Regions from separate parts of the Sporosarcina thermotolerans genome, predicted to be linked through region 1. Evidence: a T-box and tRNA genes for the amino acid it is inferred to sense, from the RefSeq annotation. Region 1 holds a T-box; the other holds one or more tRNA genes.
The links. A T-box is a leader RNA that pairs with one kind of tRNA and senses whether it is charged. The one in region 1 lies ahead of metG (methionine--tRNA ligase), so its partner is inferred to be a tRNA-Met.
Positions count from the first base shown of each region.

Region 2: it has a tRNA-Met gene. The T-box ahead of metG (methionine--tRNA ligase) is inferred to sense a tRNA for this amino acid. The anticodon was not compared.

Region 1 is NZ_JBHSRM010000011.1:12,655-16,073, reverse strand. Features, by position in the region: gene metG (methionine--tRNA ligase) at 1-1,259, opposite strand, end outside; T-box leader at 1,310-1,570, opposite strand; gene ACFPZG_RS06425 (hypothetical protein) at 1,624-1,797, opposite strand; gene ACFPZG_RS06420 (hypothetical protein) at 1,857-2,348, opposite strand; gene ACFPZG_RS06415 (hypothetical protein) at 2,535-3,068, opposite strand; gene ACFPZG_RS06410 (ABC transporter ATP-binding protein) at 3,276-3,419, shown strand, end outside.
Region 2 is NZ_JBHSRM010000023.1:15,088-18,506, reverse strand. Features, by position in the region: gene ACFPZG_RS16845 (S1 domain-containing RNA-binding protein) at 70-489, shown strand; gene ACFPZG_RS16840 (hypothetical protein) at 470-685, shown strand; gene ACFPZG_RS16835 (DinB family protein) at 862-1,338, shown strand; tRNA gene ACFPZG_RS16830 (tRNA-Met) at 1,513-1,586, opposite strand; gene ACFPZG_RS16825 (SpoIIE family protein phosphatase) at 1,783-3,419, shown strand, end outside.

The DNA of each region.
Region 1 (3,419 bases):
CCCGCAACTGTATTTTTTATTCCTTTATTAATTTCCGTTTGAGGAACAACCCCACCATACGACTTTTCGATAAACTTCAACGTCCGATTCACAAAGTTCCCGTATGCACCTAACAACTCAGAGTTATGACTATAAATAAACTCACGCCAAGAAAAATCCGCATCTCTGTTTTCAGGAGCATTCGCAGTCAAAAAGTACCTCACCGAATCGGGATGATATCGTTCCAAAATATCCGGCACCCACACCGCCCAGTTTTGGCTTGTCGATAACTTCCGTTTTTCCAACGTCAAGTACTCATTTGAGATAACGTGAGTTGGCACTGCCTTTTCCTTGCCAATTCCCATCAAAATGGCGGGCCAAATGATCGTGTGAAACGGGATATTATCTTTGCCATGGACATAGTAGGCAACCGTTTCTTCATCCCAAAACGTAGCGATATCGGTCCGGTTCAACATTGCCCATTCCCGGCTCGCGGAATAATAGCCTGTCACCGCCTCAATCCACACGTAAATCTTCTTATCCTCGTAACCTGCAACCGGTACATTGACGCCGTTTTCCAAATCCCTTGAAACAGCTCGGTCATGTAGACCTTCTTGTAAATACCGCTCAGACTGGCGAATGGCATTTTCACGCCATCTTCCATCTTCATCAGCACTTGCTACAAACGATTCAAGTTGCTTTTGGAATTCACTTAATTTGAAATAAAAATGCTCGGTCTTGCGCACAGTCGGCTCCTTGCCGCATAGTTTACAAGTTCGATTTATCAAATCAAGCGGATCTAAAATGGAACCGCAGCTGTCACATTGATCGCCCCGCGCTTGGCTTCCGCAATTCGGACAAGTTCCTTCGACAAAACGGTCCGGAAGAAATCGTTCATCAAACTCGCAGTACGTCTGCTCCATTTCCTTTTTGTATATAAACCCGCGCTCCAACAGCTTCAGAAAAACTTCACGGACTACTTCATGATGGAACGACCCATCCGTTCGCGTATAAAGATCATACGAGAATCCTAATCTCAAAAAACTGACAACAAACTCAGTGTGATAACGATCGGCAATCTTCTTCACGGACACTCCTTCCGCAGCCGCCCGTATCGAAATTGGTGTTCCATTACAGTCACTCCCCGAAACATAAAGCACCTTTTCGCCCTTCAAACGAAAATACCTTGCCAAGATATCACCCGGCAACAACGCCGCGATATGCCCAAGATGCAGCGAACCATTCGCATACGGCCAAGCCCCACCAATAAAAACAGTCATTTCCATTCCTCCTTAAAAATAAAAAACCCCCGCCCTCATCGATAAAAATCGATAAGGACGGGGTTCATATACCCGTGGTACCACCTTACTGCACAATTAGTTCACACTAATTATCTCCAAAAGTACGCGCCAAAAAAGCGTTATACTTTGGCGAGGATAACAAGCGCCAACTCTCGGCGCATCCTACTAGTCCGAAGACGTTCAGTGCGCGGCTCAAGGATCATGTTCAAAAGATTTGTCCGCTTCATTTCCACCGTCAGAAGCTCTCTATGCGACATCCTCTTTTTACTTTTCCCTCTCATTGCCTTTAGTAAGATGTAGTTGAAATGATTATAGTCGTTTGATTCAGAGAAATCAATAGTGTTTACCCATTTGTAGGCGGGCGTTGTTGGTCATTTGCCTTTTTCTTGTTGTTTTTATTTTTCACGTTGTCGTTCTTTCCAATCACACCTAAATCATCAGGGCTGATGTCAAAGCCATACCCGAATTCCTCGCGATCCAATGTATTGCCTTTTTTGAATTTCTTTTCTTTTGCCATGTCAGTTCACCTCCCGTATATGCAAAGCTTGTTCAACTGGGAGATGATTATTCATTCACTTACTTCTCTTTCACCGACAATAAAAATGCATAAATCGCTTCGCCTTTCACGTCGCCGCTCCAGATCGCTTTGACGGTCATGAAATACCTTCCTTCAGCCGTGGGCACTTTTGCTTTGTCGCCGTTCACTTCCACAGCTGTTGTTTCGCCGTTTTTATGGATGAGCACTTCATATGCGTCCGGTTGCGGAAAGTCTTTTAATTCGGGAGAAACAAGGAGATAGAAGTTGATTTCACCCCCAGGCTTCACTTGATTGGCACGTGCATGTTCCAACATTTCCTGTGCAGGCGTTAGCTCCAAAGAGCACTTTTTATCTGCTGTTTCCCAGCAATGATTGTCATAATACATCCAAAAACCCACTTTGTTTTGGCTTACTAGAAGATCAGGTTTCAACGTGATTGCAGTTTCCTCCTCATTCACCACCTCGGTCGTTTGAGGTAAAGGAGCCGCTACTTCTTCCTCGTCCTTTTCATCATCCACACAACCGGACAAAAATAATGCGACTAACAGGACGTAAAACAGCAACCCTTTTCTAATTGGAAATCCCCTCCTTTATAGGTAGTGCCCTTTAATTCTTTGACAACACTTTTCGTGATACTCAATCCGAAAGGACCGACGGAAATTCCCTCTTGTATGATCAAAACCTCCATTCATACCACACCCCGGTCATCAAAATATCTACTCTTTCACCGACAATAAAAACGCATAAATCGCTTCGCCTTTCACGTCGCCGCTCCATATCGCTTTGACAGACATGTAATACCTTCCCTCGTTTAACGGAGCTTTAATTTGATTGCCTACTACTTCCGCTTCCTTCATTTCCCCGTCTTCATCTACATAGACTTTGAAAGAATCGGGCTTAGGAAAATCAAAGTCCTCCATTGGTCTACTGAATCTGAATGTAAGGTCTTCCTCGGGTCTTACTCGAGTGGACTGCTCATGCTCCAAAAGTGCCTTGGATGGGGTTGGTTCAAGTGAGCATTGTTTCTCCTCACTTTCCCAACAAAACTTGTCACGGATTGACCGAACGGTAGCCGGTAGATTTGTTTCATTTTCATTTATTACAATGGATATTTCAGGTCTTATAGTAATGCCTTTGCTTGCCTCTATCGGCTCTGTCGGCTCTCTTGGCAACTGGACTACTTCATCCTTCTCTTTTTGGTCATCCACACATGCGCCTAACAATAGCGCGCCGAACAGGACAAACGGCAACAACCATTTTCTTATTGCAATCCTCCCCTTTATAAGTAATACCGTTGAACTTATCCATTTCTATCCACAGTCTATCATTCATACAATTTATAAACAATAAGAATTATCATATTAATTAAAGGATTTCCACGGTTTGTGTGGTAGTAAGAAAGAAGGGGAAATTTGTAAAACGATGTGAGTGTGACGAAAAAGAAAGGGTGTGGGGGAATGATTGTACAAGTTAAGAGTTTGAAAAAACGGTATAAGAAGGATTGGGTCTTAAAGGGGATTGATATTACGATTGAGGAACCCCAAATCATTGCGCTTGTTGGTCCGAATGGTTCGGGGAAGACGACGCTGTTGAACTGCATG
Region 2 (3,419 bases), on a different contig from region 1:
GACTCGCCATATGGTAAAAAGGCTTCTGAAATAGGGGTCGTTTAAATCTTAAGGAGGAGCATTTTTTTTATGTCAATTGAAGTAGGCAGCAAGTTACAGGGGAAAGTTACAGGGATCACAAACTTCGGTGCGTTCGTCGAACTACCGAACGGTTCAACTGGTCTCGTCCATATCAGTGAAGTGGCGGACAATTATGTTAAGGATATTAACGACCACCTAAAAGTAGGCGACATGGTTGAAGTGAAAGTGATGAATGTCGGCACGGACGGTAAAATCGGGTTATCGATCAGAAAAGCGAAACCTGAATCTGAGCGCCCTCAACGCCCTCAACGTCCTCGTCACAGCGGTGGCCGTTCAAGCAACAACGAGCGTCCTGAGAATTTTGAGCAAAAAATGGCGAAATTCATGAAAGATAGTGAAGAACGCCTTACAACTTTGAAAAGAGCAACAGAATCTAAACGCGGTGGCCGTGGCGCAAGAAGAGGGTAACTTGCTGGCTGTTTTAATTCGTAAAAATGAAACTCATATAAGCGATCTGGCATCTATTAAGATGCCGATCGTTTTTTTTTGTGCTATTTTGCGGAAATGGGTACTTATTTTGCGGAAATGGGTACTTATTTTGGTTAAAGGAGAAGATATGTGGCGGAAAGGAGAACTCTTTTGGGTTAAAGGAGAAGTCATGTGAGGGAAAGGAGAACTCTTTTGGGTTAAAGGAGAAGTTATGTGGTGGAAAGGAGAACTTCTCGTGAGTAATTGAGAAGACTAACGAAGTGAAAAAAGAAAAACCCTTTTCATGGAGTACAAAGGATTTCAAGTCTGCTGCATCGAATAGAAGACATTAGAAAAAGGAGGAGAGTTGAAATGAGCAAATCTGAAATAATAAAAGACCTAACAAAGTACATCGATTGGATTGATTCGCTGCAAACATTGTCAGAACAACAGGCGAATGCGCCGTATCAAGAAGGGAAATGGTCGCCGAAAGAGATTCTTATGCATATGGCGGAATGGGATCGATTTACTGTCGAGGAAAGATTGCCTGAAATGCAAGAAGGCAATGTATTAAAGAATGTGCCATTTGAGCCGTTTAATAAAGAAGCCGCAAGACTTGCAAATGAAAAGACATTTGAAGAGATTAGGAACTATGCAAAGGAACAGCGCGAAAGAATACTAAAGCAACTGCAGTTAGTTGATGAAACGGATTGGATAAAAGAGTTTAAAATAGGAAATCATTCAATGTCGATAAAGCAGTATTTTGCGGATTTTGTTTGGCATGATTCGCATCATAAGGAACAAATCGAGTCGGTTCGCAAGGATGAGGAGATTTATTTGGAGTCTTAATGAAGTATTGGATTTATGCGTGAGTTCTTGAGTTTATAAGTAATTGGAGAAGTTTATGCGTGTATAGGAAAAGTTATGCGTATCTATCGCACTTTATGCGTTTTTGCAGTGATTTTTTCGTTTTTTGCTAAAAAAAGCGGTCTGTCATTAGACAGACCGCTTACTTTTCGTTTATGGCGGCAGAGGGGATCGAACCCCCGACCTTACGGGTATGAACCGTACGCTCTAGCCAGCTGAGCTACGCCGCCGTTATTTAGGTCATTCATCTGAACGACAATCATTATAATACATGCCATTGAACCATCTGTCAACCTATCGTTGAAAAATAGAATAATTCTACGGAACACGTCGAAATGTTTTTATAGGTGCTTGTCAGGAACAGACAAAATCTTCGGAACAATCTATGTATACTGAGGGGCAAGTAGACATAGGGGGAATGTGGAGATGAAGATGGTAAGCAATCTTGAAAGGCCGTTCGTGCAGCAGATTCGCCATACTCTGGAATCAGTGGGGAATCGGAAGATGTATATACTCATGGCGATTTTCTTTTTAGCGAGTACATTTTTCTTGTCGCAAGCTGTGTTATTTGATGCGGCGGTTCCGTTTTTCTTGCCTATTTGGGCATTGGCGCAGGCGCGATTCAGGAAACATCTCATTTATGTATTTATCGGGGGAATGGCTGGGGGAGCCTTTCTTGGGTTAGGACAAGCAGTGATCTACTTATTGCAATTACTGCTATTCAATGTAGTGAGCAAGCATCCACTTACTCGGAAGTCTATTCCGCTGACAGTGGCGGGAACGATTATAGTTGTTCAGGTGCTTTGGCAGTTTATCATGTACAGCGGGCAACCGCCTGTCAATGTTCAGTTGACCATCGGATTTGAGGCGATACTGGCATTGTTCATGACATTCTTCCTTTTTGTCGCCTTTCCACATAGAGAACGGATCTTTTTTGGCCAATGGTCGCCGGAGCGGCTTGGGGCTGTTTGTATCGTCGGCATTATGGCGACAACGGGAATGGGGAATTTAATGGTTGGACCGATTTCAACTTCGGGACTACTGCTTCATCTTACCATCCTACTTGCTGCATCGGCGGGGGGACTGCCGTTTTCAACGACTATTGCAATGATGATTGCCGCAATTGCGGGTGTTGCGGAATTATCGTTTACAGGCATGATGGCTGTGTATGGAATGACCGGATTTTTTGCAGGTGCGTTAAGTCGGCTCGGGAAATTGGGAATAGCGACAGGAGGTTTTGCTGTATCTGTCTTTTTCCTGTTATATGATTTGACGTTGCCGCTTGACACATCCCACTTTCTTACAATTGGCCTTGCGACGTTTCTATTTTTCTTAATCCCAACCAAGAAAGTCGAGCCAATTACCCGGATGATTACACCAGGACAACAGGATCTATCGGTGAAACGGCAAAAGTGGCTGACAAGTCGGTTGGACGATCAATTATCAGACTTTCAGCAGTTTGCAGAATTCATGTCAAACCTTGTCAATGATCGTTTTGCCTCGGATGACGCCAATGCGACACAGCCGATTCCTTCGATTTGTCAGTCGTGCTTCCGCTATTCAAAATGCTGGGAAGGGAATGGGGAAGGGATGCCTCGACTTCTATATGAATGGGAGACAACCTACTCAGCGACAAAGAAAGCAGCCCGTCACCGTGTTGAGGAACGGATCAAATATAAATGTATCCGCTCTTCGGGCCTGATAGCAGAGCTTGAAGAACAGGCTGCAAATCATCTATTAATGGGACAACTCCAACATGGAAGGAAGATGCTTGCGTTACAATTAAGAGATATGAGCAATCATTTGGAAAAGATAATGAACGATATTAAAGGGGATCTCACTGTTAATCATCTTGCGGAGGAGGAATTAGGGAAACATCTACAATCTCAAGGAATTGAGTTTTATCAGATTGACATTTTATCAGAGGAGAAGGGTGCTTACAGGATTGTCATTTCAATTCCGGAGAAACGCTCAGACTTTGAAACGGATACGACAGTGGCGGAACGTTTAATATTGCCCTTATTGGAGGAGGTTTATCAGGAACCATTTAAAGTGGAGAAAAC